4 regions of the Vreelandella sp. DA03-1M genome follow, and region 4 is predicted to be linked to each of the others. Evidence: predicted binding sites of a transcription regulator. Region 4 holds the regulator's gene; each other region holds the start of a gene.
What was found. Region 4 encodes FNR, which switches genes on or off when oxygen is low (the NO sensors DNR and NnrR bind a similar motif). Its sites were predicted from a motif close to TTGATNTANATCAA; they were not measured.

Region 1 (4,973 bases), 660 kb from region 4:
TTGAGAGGGCGCGGTTTTAAAGGCGGGCGATACCCGCGTTGGGTCTACCTGCTGTTTATAGCTAGCCGCGGCTTCAGCCCACCACATTAATTGGCCTAATGTACGGCCAAAGTAGCTTTTCCAGCGCGCCTGTTCTTGCTCAAAGTGCCCGTCTTCGTTTAGTGCTTCCTGGGCTTTGGGTACGTGTACCATGGCCGATACCGGCAGGCAGCCAAGCTCCGAGAGAAACGCACGCATGGCGACTGCAGCACGCACGCCACCCCACTGGCCCATTGAGTAGGTCACGATGGCGCTGGGTTTAAACGCAAACAGCGATGCGCCGAAGTGGTTTAGCAAATGGCTAAGTGCTGGGCTCATGGAGTGGTTATATTCCGGGCTGACCATCACGTAGCCATCGGCAGCGGCGATTTTATCAGCAAGCTCTGCTAAGTCTTCCGGTACGTCGGCTTTTGCGTAAGCAAAATGTGGCTTAAACGGGTCGCTTAAGTTTAGCGCTAGCGGATCAATAATTTCAGCCGTGGTATGCGGTAACGATGAAAGCAAGCGCTCGAAGGCCTTTGCCACCCGCTCGCCAAGGCGAGCCGGGGAGGGTGGTGTGCTGGTACGAGTTGAGCCTAGAAATATCAAATAGTGGGCCATAGCGCTTACTCCCAATTAATGAGCGTCTGCCGGAAAATGATGGCGGGTTTTATTGGCGATTCTTACCAGCGCGAGCATCAGCGGTACTTCGACCAATACGCCAACAACGGTCGCCAGCGCAGCGCCCGACTGTAAGCCAAACAGCGCGATAGCCGCTGCCACGGCCAGTTCAAAGAAGTTGCTGGCGCCGATCATTGCCCCCGGTGCGGCAATGTTATGCGGCAATCGCCAGGCTTTAGCCCAACCATAGGCAATAAAAAAGATTAAAAACGTTTGAATAATCAGCGGTATTGCGATCAATACGATATGCAGTGGATTATTGAGAATAACCTCACCCTGGAAGGCGAACAGCAGCACTAGGGTAATGATCAAGCCAATCGGTGTGATGGGGCCAACGCGCTTCATAAACACATTGTCGTACCACTCGGCGCCGCGTTTTTTAATCAAGCTTTGCCGGGTGATATAGCCCGCTGCCAGAGGAATCACAATATACAGCACCACTGACAGGGCGACTGTGTCCCAGGGCACCTGAATATTGGAGATGCCCAGCAAGAAGACCACGATAGGAGCAAACGCGAACAGCATAATCAGGTCATTAAGCGCCACTTGCACCAGGGTGTAGGCGGCATCGCCGCGGGTGAGGTAGCTCCACACAAACACCATGGCGGTACACGGCGCAGCGCCGAGTAGAATGGCACCGGCTAGATACTGACTGGCTAGCTCGGCGGGAATAAACGGTCGAAAGATCACCATCAGAAATAGCCAGGAGATGGCGAACATGGTGAAGGGTTTGATCAACCAGTTAACAGAGGTCGTGATGATTAACCCTTTTGGCTGGCGCCGGACACCTAATAAGGAGGTAAAGTCAATTTGTGCCATCATGGGGAATATCATCGCCCAGATGAGTATTGCCACGGGTATCGATACCTGCGCCACTTCAAAGCGTGACAACGTTTCCGGTACCGCTGGGATAAATTGCCCGACTAAAATGCCCATCACAATGGCAAGTGCTACCCATAGTGAGAGGTAGCGTTCAAAGACTCCCATGCCTTCGGCAGTGGAGGGCGATGCGTTATCTTGCAGTGCTGACATGTGAAGCTCCTGATTAAATGGCGCGTTGATTAACCCGTTTGGAGACTTCTTCCGCGCTCTCTTTACGCTCCGAGTAACGATCCGTGAGCAGTTCGCTGCGGTCACGCACCAGCAGCGTAAATTTCACCAGCTCTTCCATCACATCGACGATACGGTCGTAGAAAGGGGAGGGTTTCATTCGGTCGTTTTCATCAAATTCCATAAAGGCTTTCGGCACTGATGATTGATTGGGAATTGTCAGCATGCGCATCCAACGGCCTAAAATGCGCAGTTGATTGACCGTATTGAAGGACTGGGAACCGCCGCAAACCTGCATCACTGCCAATGTTTTGCCTTGTGTCGGGCGTACGCCACCTAGCGAAAGCGGAATCCAATCTATTTGCGCTTTCATAATGCCGGTCATTGCGCCGTGACGTTCAGGGGAGCACCACACCATCCCCTCTGACCATTGAGCCAATTGGCGTAGCTCATCGACTTTGGGGTGGCTGGTATCTTCAGTATCCGGTAGCGGTAGCCCCCTAGGGTCAAAGATTCTTGTTTCTGCGCCCATGGCGTTTAGCAGGCGGGCAGCTTCCTCAACCGCTAGCCGACTGAAAGAGCGCTCGCGAAGGGAGCCGTACAGGAGCAATATTTTCGTTTTGTATTCAGTGCCTTGAGGTAGTCGCAGCTGTTCGTTGCTAGGCGCTTTAAAGAGTCCAGAATCGATATTGGGCAAATCATTGAGTGAGGTCATTGCGTTCTGCCTGTTTCACTGCATGTTAAGTTCATAGTGCCATCATATATGTTTTTTCGTATATTTCTAGCATTGGTGTATGTTTGCAATATTGCCGTCATGAATACGGCGTAAAGTGGCAGGCATTAACTACATAAGAGGCTGTTTATTTATGACGAAGCGCCGCGTGTTATTCCTCTGCAATGCTAATTCTGCACGCTCGCTGATGGGGGAGGCGCTGCTTCGCCATTTGGCAGATGATCGTTTTGAGTCGTTTAGTGCTGGTTCTGAACCGGATGAGCCCCATGCATTAACGCTGGAGGCGCTCCGCAAGCAGGGTCTACCCACAGAAGGTTTACGCAGTAAGTCTCTGGATGAGTTCGAGAGCGAGACTTTCGATTACGTCATTGTTCTGTGTGATAAGGCCCAGCAAGCCTGCCGGGATTGGCAAGGGCAGGCGGGCGAAGTGCTGTTCTGGGATATTCGCGACCCCCGTCTGATTGGCAAGCCTGATGCTTATGAGCAAGCATTACTAGAAATTCGTCGACGTCTGCATCTTTGGCTACCCCTGCATAAGTCTGCATAATTCTACTAAAAGGGGCAGGTCGAGATGAAATAGATCAATAACTTAGCGTCAAAGTGAGCTGGACGCTTGTGCTGTTAGCGTTCAGTGGTCTGGGCGGCGTCATTGGTGCTGTCCGCTAACCATTTTGGCCGAGAGGCGTTTACATCGCTCCATGAGCGGGACATGGCGCAAATCCTTGAGTGACATGGCACTTTACTCAATTTGCAGCGAGTGACTTTGATGCAGATCAACTGGCTCTGGTTGATCAATTAGCTGCCCCCTATCGGTCTTTCTTTAATAATCTCAGTTTACAGATGATGATGCTTGAGGAGCGCGATGTTCCTGGATTTCTGTCAGGGGAATCGCGTGTGGATGAAAGCAGCCAACGATTTGTATCGTGTGCCGAGACCTTTTAGATGCCTCAAGCCAGCGAGGTAACCACCGCTTGTGCGTTTTGAGCAAGTGTCATCGTTACTGTTGTGGGGGTGATAGCCGTGCTGGGGACAGCGCTGCTAGTGGTAGCTGTGGTCGCTTGGGGTGTGCGTAACAATGTGCTGCGTCCCTTAACCTCGATTACTCGTCATTTTCAGCGTATTGCTAAAGGGGATCTATCAGCACCTGTGTAGTCAGCGCTATCATGCGTTTTTCTCTGAGCGACTTATCTTTTGCAATTGATCCAACGGCTCATCTCGCCCGTCGTCTTTATCTCTCAGCGTTTACTTTACGATCCTATGCTGCTCTCGATGAGCGGCCTTTGGGTCGTTTTGTGGTGGCTGCAACCTCAGCCATTGTCTGATATGGCTGAGCGGGTGCATTGGAGCACGCTTGCTGTGTTGACCGGACTTATGCTGCTCAGCCGGTCGTTGGAGCTCAGCGGTTATTTAACTCTCTGGGGGCGCCAGTTATTGGCTCATCTTAGTGAGGAAAGGCGCCTAGCGGTTAGTTTGGTGCTGTTTTCAGGCCTGCTTTCTGCCGTCGTCACCAATGACGTAGCTCTGTTTATTGTAGTGCCACTAACCCTTGGCCTCGCCAGAATGACGACGCTGCCTATTGCGCGTTTAATTGTGTTTGAAGCGCTGGCGGTAAATGCAGGGTCATCGCTGAGCCCGATTGGAAATCCACAAAACCTTTATCTATGGCAGCTTTCAGGCCTACGCTTTGGCGAATTTCTATGGGTAATGCTACCGCTTAGTATTGGCCTAATGCTATTGCTCTTGCTGCTTGTTCCTGTGGCGTTTCCAAAAGCGCCGATTCATTTGAAGTCAGCTTCTCTTGGAATAGCGGTGCGGCAACAAAAGCCGCTATGGGCCGCGCTGATCGGCTATCCGCTTTTTTTGATTGCGGTGGACATGGGCTGGGTGTTGCCAGCGATGGTAGGCGTAATACTAGTGATGTTATTGGTGGCCCGGCGAGCGGTGTTCAGTATTGATTGGCTGCTACTGGTAGTGTTCGTACTAATGTTCATCAATTTAAGTGTTATCGGTGAGCTAAGTGTCGTTCAGCAGGCAATTAACATGATGCGCCAGTGGCCTGGTGGCGATATCAGCGTAGGTGTGCTGCTTTCACAGGCTGTTTCCAACGTACCGGCAACGCTGTTACTTGCGGAGCAGAGTGAGTGGCAGCCGCTTGCTTGGGGCGTCAGTGTTGGCGGCTTTGGTTTGGCGATCGGTTCAATGGCTAATTTAATTGCCCTGCGTTTAGCTCGCCAGCCGGGCATTTGGACAGAATTTCATCGTTGGTCTCTGCCTATGTTAGGGCTTGCTTGGCTGTTTGCTGCGCTATGGAAAAATGCCCTGTCGCTATAGCGCCAGGGCGTTACCCTCTCGAGAGTAGATCCTCACGAGGAGTGGTTAGTCGATGAGCTCGACGGCGACCGCCGTTGCTTCGCCGCCGCCAATGCATAAGCTGGCAATGCCGCGTTTTCCGCCTTTAGTACGCAGTGCATGAATTAGCGTGGCGATGATG
Region 2 (4,973 bases), 1.0 Mb from region 4:
TATGCCCAGACATTAGAGCCCGCGTTAAGTAAGGTTGAGTTTCACCTGCCCGCCGGAAAGCGAGCGGTGATTACCGGCAACTCTGGAGCTGGTAAATCGTCTTTAGCCAGCCTGTTGATGGGGCGCTTAAAAGCGACTCAGGGAGAGGTGATGGTTGGCCAGGTGCCATCGCTGCAACTTTCGACCGAAAGCCGCGCTCATCACTTTGCCATGCTCACCCAGCAAGTAGACCTTTTTGATGCTTCTATAGTTGAAAATTTGCGCATTGCTAACCCTACCGCTAGCGATGTCATGCTTTGGGAGGTTTTGAGGGCGGTAGCGATGGACAGTTGGGTTGAGCAGTTGCCAAAAGGTTTGGCGACAGCGGTGGGGGAGAAAGGTCATCAGCTCTCAGGTGGTCAAGGCAGGCGTTTAGCTCTAGCGCGCCTGATGCTAGGTAACCCTCAAGTCGTTATTCTAGACGAGCCGTTTGCTGGTGTTGATTCAGCGACAGCTAAGCACATTGCGGCCTCTCTGGATAAATGGCTGATTAACCGAACGGCTATCTTCTTTGTTCATCAAGTGAGTTCGCTAAATCTATTGCCGGGGATCAAATACCATTGGCATCTAGATGCCGGTAAACTTAGCCAATGCCCGCTGAAATAATCGATAATGAATGACATTAAGTAATTGATAAGGCAGCTAGGAGCCCTCTATGCACGAATTTTTACGCGACCTTCCCAAAGTAGAGCTCCATTTGCACATCGAAGGCTCATTGGAACCAGAATTAATGTTTGCGCTAGCGCAGCGCAATGGAATTGAGTTGCCCTATACGACAGTTCAAGAAGCCAAAGATGCTTATCACTTCAACGATCTGCAGGGGTTCCTGAATCTCTATTTTCAGGGCATGAGCGTGCTGCGTAACGAGGAAGACTTTTACGACCTGGCGATGGACTATTTTAAGCGTGCGCGGGGGGAAGGTGTTGTTCATATCGACATGCATTTTGACCCCCAGGCGCATCTGCAACGTGGAGTTCCCCTTGAGGTGGTCATGGAGGGATTATTAAAAGCCAAGCAGGAAGCCGAGGAGACACTTGATCTCTCTATCGGCATGATTATGGCTTTTCTGCGCGATCGTCCTGCAGATGAGGCATTGCATGTACTTGAACAAGCCGCTCCCTATTGGAAAATGCTGGATGCTATCGGTCTGGATAGTGCTGAACAGAATAATCCCCCGGTAAAATTTGCTGAGGTGTTTAAGCGTGCCAAGCAGCTTGGGCTTGTGCGCGTGGCTCATGCGGGGGAGGAAGGCCCCGCAGAGTATATTAAAGAAGCTTTGGATGTGCTTGATGTGCAGCGCATTGATCATGGAGTGCGCTGTTTAGAAAGTGATGAAGTAGTTGAGCGTTTGCGCAGCCAGCAGGTTGTTCTAACGGTTTGCCCGCTCTCAAACGTCAGCTTAAAGGTAGTCGAGGATTTGCGTGATCATCCCCTGCCCAGGCTTTTGGCAAAAGGGCTGAAAGTGACCATTAGCTCGGATGACCCCGCCTATTTTGGTGGTGGTATGCTGACCAATCACATTGCTTGCGCCGAGGCGTTTGGTTGGGATGAGGCGGTTTTTCGTCAGCTAACCCGCAATGCTATCGAAGAAGCTTTTGCTACTCCAAAGCGTCGCGAAGAGCTGCTGGCTCGCTTAGCCGTAGTGTAATGTTTCACCGCCTGGTGGAATGACCAGGCGGTTGCTCTTGCTAGGGCGATAGTTTGCGTGTCGGTTTAGAACAGTAGTTCAGGGTAGAGCGGGTACGTCAAAATCAGGCATTTCACCGGTTAGTGTATGAAGGAACGCGGTAATATCACTAATGGTGTCATCATCAAATTCCCGCCCGAGCATTTCTTTGCCCATTATAGCGACCGCTTCTTCCAGTGTTTCAGTCGCACCGTTATTCATATACGGATAGGTCACCGCCACATTGCGCAGCGTAGGCGTCCTGAAACGGTACTTATCGCTCTCTTCTTCGGTGACTACGTAACGACCTAAATCGGTTGAGCCTGGAACCTGAATCGCATGAAATTGGCTATCGGTTAAGGCAGGGCCGCGATGGCAAGCGATACAGCCATTATCAACAAAAGCCACCATGCCGTCTTTGGCTTGCTGGTTAATTGCCTCTAAATCACCGTGTAGGTAACGATCAAAAGGTGAGTTGGGTGTATTGAGCGTACGCTGGAAAGCGGCCAACGCGTGGGCCAGATTATCATCGGTGATAGGTTCTTCTTGATCAGGATAGGCGGCGTTGAATTTTTCCTGATAGAGCTCGAATCCCACCAGCCGCTCCAGGGCCATTTCCAGATCCATCGCCATTTCTACAGGTGCTTCAATAGGGCCTAGTGCTTGGCCTTCTAAATCAGGCTCACGGCCATCCCAAAACTGTGCCCCTAAAAAGCCACTGTTCAACACGGTGGGGGTGTTACGTTCACCGACCTGCCCATCGTGACCAACAGCGCGAGGAATTCGGTCAGCCCAACCAAGCGCTGGATTGTGGCAGGTGGCACAGCTGATAACGCCACTCGACGAGATGCGTGGTTCAAAGAACAGCATGTTGCCGAGTTCTACCTTCTCTTCTGTTAATGAGTTGTCCGCAGGGATTGGCGGCAGGTAAGGCAGTGCCTCGAAGCGTTGGCGGTAATTTTCCAAGCCATCGTCAGCCATGGCTACGCTTGCAGCAAGAAAGCTGCTGGCCGCCAGTGCGGGTAGTAAGGTGGCTTTTACGGTCATGTTTAATCTCCCTCGCTTTTATAATCGGCATTTTGGGCTTCGTGCGAAGAGCCCAACGTCCACTGTCTGTAAGCTTATGGGAGAAGGGGGTAGCCGTTTTGACCCAGATCATATCTTGCGTTGCTTTATGGCGCGTGCATTGTGAGCCCTAATCTTTAACGACTTTTAGTAATAAATGTTCAAATCGCTGTTGACCCTAGCGGTGAATCGGGTAGTATACGCACACGTCAACGGGGCACGGCCTCATCGACTGGCTCTTTAACAATTTGATCAGGTAATTCATGTGGGCGCTTGCTGACGTTGGTGACAAATCACCGAATATCAAGGCAAGCGACTCAAGCAATAAGGTTTTAAAGGATTCGTCCTTTGGGATCTGTTTTGAATGAATTCGTTTGAACCTTGAGCCAAGTTTGGTTCGCTTCTGTTGCTTCGGTGACAGGCAAGAACCGCATAGATCTTAAACTGAAGAGTTTGATCATGGCTCAGATTGAACGCTGGCGGCAGGCCTAACACATGCAAGTCGAGCGGTAACAGATCCAGCTTGCTGGATGCTGACGAGCGGCGGACGGGTGAGTAATGCATAGGAATCTGCCCGGTAGTGGGGGATAACCTGGGGAAATCCAGGCTAATACCGCATACGTCCTACGGGAGAAAGGGGGCTTCGGCTCCCGCTATCGGATGAGCCTATGCCGGATTAGCTGGTTGGTGAGGTAACGGCTCACCAAGGCGACGATCCGTAGCTGGTCTGAGAGGATGATCAGCCACATCGGGACTGAGACACGGCCCGAACTCCTACGGGAGGCAGCAGTGGGGAATATTGGACAATGGGGGCAACCCTGATCCAGCCATGCCGCGTGTGTGAAGAAGGCCCTCGGGTTGTAAAGCACTTTCAGCGAGGAAGAACGCCTATCGGTTAATACCCGGTAGGAAAGACATCACTCGCAGAAGAAGCACCGGCTAACTCCGTGCCAGCAGCCGCGGTAATACGGAGGGTGCGAGCGTTAATCGGAATTACTGGGCGTAAAGCGCGCGTAGGCGGCGTGATAAGCCGGTTGTGAAAGCCCCGGGCTCAACCTGGGAACGGCATCCGGAACTGTCACGCTAGAGTGCAGGAGAGGAAGGTAGAATTCCCGGTGTAGCGGTGAAATGCGTAGAGATCGGGAGGAATACCAGTGGCGAAGGCGGCCTTCTGGACTGACACTGACGCTGAGGTGCGAAAGCGTGGGTAGCAAACAGGATTAGATACCCTGGTAGTCCACGCCGTAAACGATGTCGACCAGCCGTTGGGTGCCTTGAGCACTTTGTGGCGAAGTTAACGCGATAAGTCGACCGCCTGGGGAGTACGGCCGCAAGGTTAAAACTCAAATGAATTGACGGGGGCCCGCACAAGCGGTGGAGCATGTGGTTTAATTCGATGCAACGCGAAGAACCTTACCTACCCTTGACATCCTGCGAACCCGGAAGAGATTCCGGGGTGCCTTCGGGAACGCAGAGACAGGTGCTGCATGGCTGTCGTCAGCTCGTGTTGTGAAATGTTGGGTTAAGTCCCGTAACGAGCGCAACCCTTGTCCTTATTTGCCAGCGCGTAATGGCGGGAACTCTAAGGAGACTGCCGGTGACAAACCGGAGGAAGGTGGGGACGACGTCAAGTCATCATGGCCCTTACGGGTAGGGCTACACACGTGCTACAATGGCCGGTACAAAGGGCGGCGAGCTCGCGAGAGTCAGCGAATCCCTTAAAGCCGGTCTCAGTCCGGATCGGAGTCTGCAACTCGACTCCGTGAAGTCGGAATCGCTAGTAATCGTGCATCAGAATGGCACGGTGAATACGTTCCCGGGCCTTGTACACACCGCCCGTCACACCATGGGAGTGGACTGCACCAGAAGTGGTTAGCCTAACTTTGGAGGGCGATCACCACGGTGTGGTTCATGACTGGGGTGAAGTCGTAACAAGGTAGCCGTAGGGGAACCTGCGGCTGGATCACCTCCTTAATCGATGCATCCGCCTCGCGGCAAGCGCTCACAATGAATTACCTGATCAAGTGATAGAGCAAACGGTTTACGCAAGATCCCCTCTTGGGTCTGTAGCTCAGTTGGTTAGAGCGCACCCCTGATAAGGGTGAGGTCGGCAGTTCAAGTCTGCCCAGACCCACCAAATTTTATCTATCGCTGCGTTATTTTATGACTCGCATAGCAGGCTATGCGTCGCCATAAAACGCCT
Region 3 (4,973 bases), on a different replicon from region 4:
TTGTATCAGTTCTTTGGCTGGTGTGAGGTGAATGCTATTGACTGGCGTGATGTGGGCAATGACCGAGAAACTACGGTATTCGCGGAGTTCCGGGGCTGGAACCTAAGCCCCGAGGGCGGTGCCTTGCCGCAGCAACGGTGAATGCCCGGCTACGACTTCTTTGCGCATTCTATCGGTATGGCACCAAGTGTGGTTGGGTGATGACTGTTCCGTATGCCATGAAAACGGTAATGGTTAGGCAACCTACAGGCCTCCTCGCTCACGTCGGTGCGAGTGGAGGAAGACGTACGACCGCAGATGTCACGCTGAAGACGCCACGAACCGTAATTTGGGTGCTAAGCAAGCATCAATCGATTGATCTCCTGAGTGCCATCACCAATCCCACGCATACGCTGTACTCAATGATGCAATCCAAGGCTCAGACCTATGCCTTGCTCTACGTGCGCGACCGACTGGGCCATGCCTCGGTCGCAACTACTGAGAAATACTTGCACTGTCTCTAACTTTAATTAGTTTGATAGACGCAAATAATAGGCTGCTTTTGGCCGAGGCTATGTGAAAACTCTCGAGCCGTAAACAATATGGTTGACGTAAGCGAAATCGGTAGAATTTTTATAAATGAAAAGCTTTAGAGTCAGCGAAAGAGCACCGCAACCAACAGGCCAGCTTTGATCACTCAATTAAAGGGTCATAAACTGCTCATCTTCCTAGTCTGTAAACGCGTAGACATCGTAAGGACCGTCTTGTGGCCCTGGCATACCTGGCGTACCAATCGGCATACCTGCTAAACCAATTCCATCTATTTTAGGCTGTTGCTCAAACAGCGCCTTTACGGCTTCCATCGGAAGGTGACCTTCAACCCAATACTCGCCTATTTCGATGGTATGGCACGATCCCAGACCATAGGGAACGCCCGCCTGCTGCTTGATATCACCCAGCTCGACGTCATCAATAATGGTGACGTCTACGCCAAGTTTCTCAAGATGGCGCGCATATTCATCACAGCAGCCGCACTGGGGGTTTTTATACAGTGTTGCCTCTGGCGGTAACGCCGCTTGAGCGGAGACCGTCCCAAGCAGCATGAAACCCGAGAGCAAAAGTTTGGTTGTCATATGTCGCATTATTTTCAACTCCTTAACGTGAACGACTGAAGAGGTACTTGGCCAGCGACGCGATCGCCAAGCCAACTAATAACAGCATGGCCAGGGGCATCAACCAGCCTAACCACCCCATTGACCCCATAAAAGCAAAGCATTTCGCGTTCATTATGGCATCACTCCTATAAGGAATAGGCAATCCCCATGGCTTATTGCGAGCCATGGTGGCTGGGCATGCTTCCACTCATTTGTTCACGCTGCTCGTCGGTTAGTAAGTCCTGCATCTGGTTATGCATGCGCACGTTATCAGCCATCATATCGCCATGAAGGCTGGCCATTTGAGCATGCAGCGTCTTTACTTTCCATTGTTCAGGGCGTTCAGTCTGCATGATTTGCATCATGTCGTCGCGCAGGTTCATCAATTCGCCCATCCGCTCAAGCTGGGCCGCGCGGTGTTCTTGGCGCATCTCACGCATGGTACTCATCTGCTGCTCGTCGAGCATACCGCCCATGCTCCCCATGCCTCCCATCATTGGACAAGGCATCATCCCGCTTTGCCCTCCCATCATCATTCCTGGGTACATGTCTTCTTGACTGCCCATCATCATGCCCGAACCCATACCGACTTGGCCGTCCATCATATTGCCCTGACCTTGGGCGCCTTGGCTCATACCTTGAGCGAAAATGGCGCTGCTGGGGACACTGAGGCTTGCAGCCAGACCAATGGCAAAGATCATCTTGTGCTTAACCATGATATTTCCTCTTATCATGTTGCTGGTCGAGACATCGCCTTATCCATTAAAAATGGAAGAAGGCGGAGTTAGCTTTCGTTATAAACCTACAACCTATAGGTGGCCCAAAGGTAAAGGAGAAACCGATCCCAATACCTAAGTGTTGTCACAGATCATTTTTTCCGCCATTTTCAGCCCTGTTTCAGGTTGGCACGTTATAACACCGACTCATTTCCATGAAGAAAAGCACGACGCCATGCGCCTTGTTCGCCAAACAGGGCAGATGAACGATGTAAGAAGGCTCAGCCGAATCAGTTTTAGCGCCTCCGCGATGAAGTAACGGCATCCATTCAACCCTAAAAATATATAAGGATACGGTATGCAAAAGAAGACGAGTTCGCTCCCTATCATTCACGCTACCTTAGCAACGCTGTTGCTGTCGCTAGCAATCCCAGTGCTGGCCCATGAAGGGGGCGCAAGCACTTCACCTAAGGATGGCGTGACCATTCAGGATTCCCCAGCAGAGATTGGCATTGAGTTTGGTGGCATGATGCGTATCACCCAGTTTGAAGTGACAGGCCCGGACGGCTCTGTTCCTCTTGATGGTCAGCCAGGCAGTGAACAGGTCGAACGCTACTTCGTAAAACCAGGTGAAATTCTTTCGGCTGGGGACTACCAGGTACGCTGGCGCGGCCTATCGGATGACGGGCACATGATGACCGACGGTTTTAACTTCTCGGTCGAGCCCTGACCCATGGCCTGGTGGTTCTCCGTAAATAGCCTCGACGTCTGGACCGTCGCGATGATTCTCGTGGCGGCCGGGGTTTACCTCAGTGCCCTAGTCGCGACGGGAGCCGTGTTGTTTCGTCTAGCATTTCCCCAACTCCCTGAACATGACCGGAGGCACGTCGCCCGCATGGGTGTCCTTGCTGTCTGGGCCGGGATTATCCTGATTCTGTTCCAGTGGCCTTTAGAAGCTGGTTACCTTGGGGGCGGCAATATAGCGGCTGCAACCAACCCAATGCTACTCGGGATCGTGTTCGAGGGTGCGTCCGGGACCCGGCTGATACTGGTGGTAACTGGCTTGCTGTTGGTCCAGGCGATTCAGCTCAATAACTTAACACTCTCAAAAACAGCCAATAGCTTGAGCCTAGTGGGCGTGTTACTGGTGATGCTGGCGTTCGTGCAGGTGGGACATACGGTGAACACCCCACGCCTCGTTCTGGCTGGCTTGCTGATCATTCACTTGATGGCGGCGGCGTTCTGGGTAGCCTCGCTGTGGCCGCTGTTCCACTTAGTGGGGCAACATTACAACCACGGCAATACCGCCCGTATTCTGACCCGTTTCGGGCAACTCGCCATGGGCGGAGTTGGCGTGTTGGTACTGGCGGGCGTCACTTTGGCCACGCTGCTAACAGGCGGTCTCACACCCCTGCTCACCACGGCATATGGACAGTTCTTGATCGGCAAAGTATTGATTGTCGCGGTGCTGCTGTTATTTGCTGCCGCGAACAAGTGGCGGCTTGTACCTGCCTTTGAGAGCGGCGACGCAACAGCCCCACGACGTTTGCAGCGCAGTATTGCGCTGGAGGTGGTGCTGGTCGTGGTTGTCCTGCTGATTACGGCGGTGCTGACAAGGGTGACATCACCGAATGGGTGACCAACAGGGCAACCACCTTGTAGAGCCGATCCAGAGATCGAACATTAACGGTCGCCTTCTTGTGGGCCGTACACTGAGGTTTAGGCGGATGCTGCCATAGGCATTGCACCAAAAAGACGAAAAGTCATTGCTGCAGTGTTGACACTAATTAGAGAGCAGTATCTAGTCAGGATCCATCATCATATTAGAAATACTGTTGTGCAGCAGATCCTATTATTACGTTAGGTTCAGGCTCGTTTCAGGTTAACACCGTATAAAGAACAAGTGACAATAACCTCTGAGGTAAATGACCATGCGCAAAAACACTTTAGTAACGTCTTTATTTGCTCTTTCACTAGGCTTAGTAACAAGCGCCACGTGGGCTGCACCTGGCCATGGCGGCGGGGATAGCGGCCTAACTGAGTCTGACGTCGACCGCACGATCAGTCTCGAGGCTGGCGATATGTGGTTCGACCCTGAAGAGCTAGAACTGGCGGCTGGGGAGGTGATCTTACCCAGCAACAGTGGACACTGGTTTAAGCGATCATTCGGGCTTCAAAGGCCTCTGGGCTGATCATCCCAATAGCACTGTGCCGCCGTTGTTTGTTGTAGTCCAGTTCGACGTACTCAAACACCTGGCGCCTCATATCGTTTCGCGTTGTAAATTGCTCCCCATGGATCGCTTCAACCTTGAGGCTGTGGAAGAAGCTTTCGGCACAGGCATTATCATAGCAGTTGCCTTTGGCGCTCATGCTGCACGTAAGCTCATGCCGGGTAAGCAGCGATTGGTAACGCGTGGAACAGTACTGACTACCTCGATCCGAATGGACTATCACGCCTTTGGGCATTTTGCGTCTCCATAGCGCCATCTGTAGCGCGTCACAGACAAGATCGGCCGTCATACGCTCACTCATTGCCCAACCGACCACTTTACGAGAGTAAAGATCAATGAGCACTGCCAGGTAAAGCCAGCCTTCGCCCGTCGCCAAGTAGGTAATGTCACCCACCCACTTTTGATTAGGAGCTGAGGCCGTGAAGTTTTGTTCTAGTAGATTCGGTGCGACTGGCAGCGAATGCCGTGAGTTCGTGGTGGCCTTGAACTTACGAGCTGCTTTAGCGCGCAGGCCCTGACGCTGTAAGCTGGCAGCCACCGTCTTACGGTTGATCGGCATCCCATCATCTCGCAGGTCTAGCGTTAGTCTCGGGGCGCCTGAGCGGCCTTTGCGTTGGTGATAAGCCTTGGCCACATGCTGATCGATAATGGCTTGCTGGCTGCGTTTTGGGGACGATGCGCCTTCGCGTTGCCGCCAAGCGTAGTAGCCACTCCGAGCGACCCCGACAACATGGCACATACGCTGAATACTGAACGCCTGACGATGACGGTGGATAAAGGCGTACTTCACTTCAGGCTTTTCGCAAAGTACACCGCGGCCTTTTTTGTGATGGCCAGCTCTTCATTTGCCTCGGCTAGTTGGCGCTTCAAGCGGGCGTTTTCTTCTGCCAACG
Region 4 (4,973 bases):
GATACCACACGACCGGTGAAGCAGTTGCACTGGGGTGGCGGAACACCGACGTTTCTTAACTTGAACCAGATGGGCGACTTGATTGATCGCCTGGACGCGCGCTTTGGTCTCTCGTCCGCGTCTGATCGCGATTACGCGATTGAAATCGACCCACGCGAAGCGGACGTATTTACGCTGCGCCACCTGCAGTCGCTCGGTTTCAATCGCATCAGTTTAGGCGTGCAGGACTTAAGCCCGCTGGTGCAGAAAGCCATTAACCGTATTCAGCCACGGGTACTCACCGAGACGCTGATGGATGAAGCACACCGGCTGGGCTTTCGTTCGCTCAATCTCGATTTAATATACGGCTTGCCCTTTCAGACTGAAAAAAGCTTTGCAGACACCCTGCGCCAAGTGATCGAGTTAAATCCCGCACGGCTTTCTGTGTTTAACTACGCCCACATGCCCGAGCGCTTTGCCCCCCAGCGGCGGATTAACATCGATGACCTGCCGGGCAGCGAAGAGAAGCTGGCGATTCTGCGCACCACGATTGAGATGCTCACCGCGGCCGGTTATGTGCACATCGGCATGGATCACTTTGCTCGTCCTGATGACAGCTTGGCGATCGCCCAGCGCGAAGGCTCGCTCCAGCGCAACTTTCAAGGCTACTCCAGTCACGCCCAGTGCGACTTAATCGGGCTTGGCGTGTCGGCGATTTCTCGCGTCGATGACGTCTATGCACAGAACCCTAGCGATCTGGCCCGCTATGAAGCAGCGCTGGATCAAGGCCAATTGGCAACCGTACGTGGGCTGCGCTTAAGTGACGATGACCTGATCCGCCGGGACGTTATTGAGCGACTAATGTGTGATATGCGCATTGATCTGGCCGCCATCGGTCAACGCTGGAACATTGATGCCCCGCGTTACTTTGCGCAAGCGCTTGAGCACTTACAGGGCGCCGAGCGAGATGGCCTGCTGACGCGCAGCGGCGACCAGCTTAGCGCGACGCCCATGGGACGGCTGCTGATTCGTCACTTAGCCATGGCGTTTGATGCTCACCTGCCGCAGCAATCAGGCAAGCACTACTCAAAGATTGTGTAAACAAGCTATCGCTAACGAAATGAAGCTTCCATACTAAGAGAAGCCTACCTCAGCACGGCGTAATGATTACCTGCCACTCACGACGCTACTCAAGGAGTTATGCATGTTGGAACCCATGAGCCGCCGACGCTCGCTACTCCATGAAGCTCGCTGCCAAACCTGCAGCTTGAGCTCACTATGCTTGCCACTTGCCCTTGAGATAGACGATATGGGCCAGTTCGATGCCATTATTCGTCGTCGCGCACCGCTGAAAAAAGGCGAGCCACTATTTCGCCAAGGCGATACTTTTACCAGCGTTTATGCGGTACGTTCGGGCAGTTTGAAACAAGTCACATCAGAGGGAAACGGCAGCGAACAACTGACCAATTTCTACCTCCCCAGCGAACTAGTGGGGTTGGACGGGATCGATGAAGAGCACTACCCAGGGAGTGTAATTGCCTTGGAAACGACCACCGTTTGCGAGATTCCCTTTGATCGCTTGGACTCACTCTCTGAGGAGTTGCCCGAACTGCGTGGCCAGCTGTATCGCAGCATGAGCAAAGAGTTGCGCGACGACCGGCGCATGATGCGCCTGCTGTCACGTAAAACCGCCGACCAGCGGCTGGCGAGCTTTTTAATCACGCTTTCAGATCGTTTTCGTCGCCGTGGCTACTCGCCCTACAGTTTCCGCCTTTCCATGCCCAGGGCCGATATCGGCAACTATTTGGGTTTAGCGGTGGAAACCGTCAGCCGGATTTTAAGCCGCTTCCAGCAGCAGAGCGTAGTGGCGGTATCCGGGCGAGAGGTCAATATTCTTGATATGCAGCGCTTAATCACCCTCGCCGAAGAGGAGCAAAACGCTAGCTGACGTTAAATGCCTGGATACGCCCGGCCAGTAGTTCTGCCTGTTTGGCTTCTAGCCCTTCAAAATCAAAGAGATTGCGATCCGCTAGCTGGGAAGGCGCAATATTGGTAACGGCTTTAAACATGCTTTCCAGGCGACCGGGGAATTTTTTGTCCCACTCGGCGAGCATCTCTTTGACGACCTGACGCTGCATATTGGGCTGCGAACCGCATAGATTGCAGGGAATAATCGGGAATTCCATCAGCCGTGAAAACTCGGCAATATCTGCCTCTTTACAGTAAGCCAACGGCCGAATGACGATATTTTTACCATCATCAGAAAGTAGCTTAGGCGGCATCGCTTTTAAGTTGCCGCCAAAGAACATATTGAGAAACAGGGTTTCAAGGATGTCTTCACGGTGGTGGCCCAGGGCAATTTTATTGGCGCCAATCTCTTCGGCAAAGCCATACAGCGAACCGCGGCGCAGGCGTGAACAGAGCGCGCAAGTCGTTTTACCTTCTGGCGTTTTTTCTTTCACCACCGAATAAGTATCACGCTCGACAATGTGATATTCCACGCCCTGCTTATCCAGATACGCAGGCAGCACATGCTCGGGAAAACCGGGCTGTTTTTGATCCAGATTGACCGCTACCAGTGAGAAATTGACCGGCGCGTTGCGCTGCAAGTTGCGCAAAATCTCCAGCATTGTATAGCTGTCTTTGCCGCCGGAAAGGCAGACCATCACACGGTCGCCTTCATTGATCATCTGGTAATCAATAATCGCATTGCCCACTTCTCGGCGCAGGCGCTTTTGCAGCTTGTTAAATTCACGTTTCTGCTTAGCATCAGCCAGCTCTGACTGGCCATGATCAACATCAGTGAGGTCGGCTCCAAGGGAAGCAGGGTCAAAATGATCAAGAGGTTGCATGGTATAAGCACTGCCGAGGGTGGAAGGCATTCAAGAAAAAGTGGCTACTATTCTAACAACACTCACCGCCCTGACCCAACTACTCGTATACAGACCTATTACTAAGCAGCCTCTGCCATAATGCGCTGCAGGCGCATATAGAGCAGCGCGCTGGAAGTGGCCTCACCTAACACACCCTGCATTCCCATCGCGGGTACTTGCCAGCACGCCAGCGCTTGGGCAAAGCTACTGGGTGCCTCTATCTCCGGATGCAAGCGCCGCAGCTGGCGCTGATGCAGCTTTTCTACGTCGACCTGGGCATTGGGCAGTGCGAAATCCAACCGCTTTCTCAGCAACGCATTTAACGCCCCAATCCGCTGGTCTAACTGCCAGCCGACAATAGGGCGATTGCCAATAAACTCTACTAACGCATTTAAATTGTCGCGGTTTGGCGCTGCCACCTCCCCTGCCTGACACAGCAGGTGATGGCGACGCAGCGATGCATGGTCAGCCTGCCCCGGTGCGCCTAACGTCAGCACAAAAGCACGGCTGGTACGCACCTGCTGTTGGCTAAGCACCACGGCGGCCAAACTGATCACAGGTGACGTCGGCATAGGCGTTGATGTGCAGGCAAGCGCTACCAGTTCTTCGCCCATATAGGGCTGAAAAAGCCAGGCATAGGGAGAATCAGCACAACGTCGCCGGTCGCTTTCGCGACGCAGCAAGGTACGTAAGGAACCGCTAAAGAGTGCCACGTGTCGATCTAACAGCCGCATTCCGCTCACGAATACTCCAGATGATAACGATGGGAAAGCCGCTGCTTAAAGTCTTTCACAATATGCAGTGCTTCACGCAATAGGTCGCGTTCTAGCGAAGAGAGGCTTTGCACCACGACACGATTAGTGCGGTTCGCCTCTTGCGATGTGCTACTTGCCTCTAGGGCAGTGAGCTGCTGTTTGAGACGCAACTCGGAAAACAGCGCCAGTGCTTCGCCCAGATCGTCGGCGAACCGGCGATCCAAGCGGCCATCGGCGGCCAGCGCGTCTAAACGATCCAGTGTTGAGGTCGCTTTGATTCGTCGCTCCAGCGCCATGGTGCGCACGCCGTGAACAATGGGGAAAATGCCGCCTTTCTTGATATCGATACCGTGCTGAGGCTTTTTCAGCGAGCCAAACAGCGTCAGCGGTGTGGAAAAGCGTAGCGCCGTGCGAGCAAAGTACGAAAGCAGCAGCTCGTCACGAGAACAGCATTCAAATAGCTCTTCTCGTACGCTCTCAAGCAGACTGGGGTTACCGGCCACGGCATGAGCATCAAGCATAATCGCCAGTTTCATCAGGCTGTCGCCATCCCGCTCGCTGGCCCATTTGGCAATATTGCTCTTCCACTGCGACACTGTGGCCACCCACTCAGGGTTTGAAACCATAATATTGCCGGGGCACGGCGGGTAGCCAAGCTGGATTAAGGTATCAGTGAGCGTTTGCATGTGGCTCATAAGATCTGGCCACTGCGCATCGTCGGCTAAAATCAAGCCATTATCTTGATCGGTTTTTAGTATTTGTTCGCCGCGCCCTTCGCTACCCATCACCATCATGCAGCTCTGTTCGCGGTACTTCTCAGCAATAGTGAATTCCCACGCCTTGCTCATGATACGGCCATTCAGCGCGGCGAGTAGATCCATCGCAAAGCGTAGCTTTACGCCTTGAGCCATCAGCGCCTTCACCAGCTCCGGTGTGCGCTGGCTAGCCGCCGACAGTGCTTCCAAACTGCCCGCCTGTTCGACTTGTAGACTCACCACGTAGCTGCGACTGGAGAAATAGCTAAGTACGTCGGTGAGTTCGACGACGCCTTTGAGAACGTTTTGCTCCAGCACCACTACCCGCGTCACTTTATGCCGCGTCATCAGTACCAGCACTTCAAACAAGTATTGATCCGGCGCGACGGTGACCAGATTAAAATGGGCGATCTCATCAAGCGGCGATGACACTTCGCTACCACCCAATACCAACCCATTGAGCAGGTCGGTTTTCGTCACCATGCCTAGCTTGCCTTGAGTCTCTACTAGCAGGCTGTCGGCGTGGCTGTCGTTGAGCTGCTTCACCGCGCTGGCAATATCAGTAGCCGCCGCCATTAACAGCGGCGCACGCATACATTCGCTTACCTTGG

Region 1: ACXUPB_RS13570 (HAMP domain-containing protein) is a predicted target of FNR. The motif match lies at 3,246-3,259, and genes of this name have one in related genera.
Region 2: ACXUPB_RS11845 (cytochrome-c peroxidase) is a predicted target of FNR. The motif match lies at 2,851-2,864, and genes of this name have one in related genera.
Region 3: ACXUPB_RS22345 (copper resistance CopC family protein) is a predicted target of FNR. The motif match lies at 1,992-2,005, and genes of this name have one in related genera.

What each region holds. Positions count from the first base shown of each region.
Region 1 is NZ_CM146798.1:2,888,663-2,893,635, reverse strand. It holds gene ACXUPB_RS13590 (NADPH-dependent FMN reductase) at 1-639, opposite strand, end outside; gene arsB (ACR3 family arsenite efflux transporter) at 655-1,731, opposite strand; gene arsH (arsenical resistance protein ArsH) at 1,745-2,464, opposite strand; gene ACXUPB_RS13575 (arsenate reductase ArsC) at 2,616-3,029, shown strand; gene ACXUPB_RS13570 (HAMP domain-containing protein) at 3,503-3,634, shown strand; gene ACXUPB_RS13565 (SLC13 family permease) at 3,674-4,813, shown strand; gene ACXUPB_RS13560 (acetyl-CoA C-acyltransferase) at 4,859-4,973, opposite strand, start outside.
Region 2 is NZ_CM146798.1:2,535,456-2,540,428, reverse strand. It holds gene cydC (thiol reductant ABC exporter subunit CydC) at 1-645, shown strand, start outside; gene ACXUPB_RS11850 (adenosine deaminase) at 695-1,687, shown strand; gene ACXUPB_RS11845 (cytochrome-c peroxidase) at 1,766-2,752, opposite strand; rRNA gene ACXUPB_RS11840 (16S ribosomal RNA) at 3,212-4,744, shown strand; tRNA gene ACXUPB_RS11835 (tRNA-Ile) at 4,831-4,907, shown strand.
Region 3 is NZ_JBTHGQ010000002.1:64,106-69,078, forward strand. It holds gene ACXUPB_RS22330 (DUF411 domain-containing protein) at 708-1,121, opposite strand; gene ACXUPB_RS22335 (hypothetical protein) at 1,135-1,266, opposite strand; gene ACXUPB_RS22340 (hypothetical protein) at 1,307-1,849, opposite strand; gene ACXUPB_RS22345 (copper resistance CopC family protein) at 2,208-2,579, shown strand; gene ACXUPB_RS22350 (copper resistance D family protein) at 2,583-3,488, shown strand; one part of gene ACXUPB_RS22355 (IS3 family transposase) at 4,004-4,908, opposite strand; one part of gene ACXUPB_RS22355 (IS3 family transposase) at 4,908-4,973, opposite strand, start outside.
Region 4 is NZ_CM146798.1:3,551,674-3,556,646, forward strand. It holds gene hemN (oxygen-independent coproporphyrinogen III oxidase) at 1-1,080, shown strand, start outside; gene fnr (fumarate/nitrate reduction transcriptional regulator Fnr) at 1,184-1,927, shown strand; gene ttcA (tRNA 2-thiocytidine(32) synthetase TtcA) at 1,920-2,831, opposite strand; gene ACXUPB_RS16625 (3'-5' exonuclease family protein) at 2,933-3,586, opposite strand; gene ACXUPB_RS16630 (DUF294 nucleotidyltransferase-like domain-containing protein) at 3,592-4,973, opposite strand, start outside.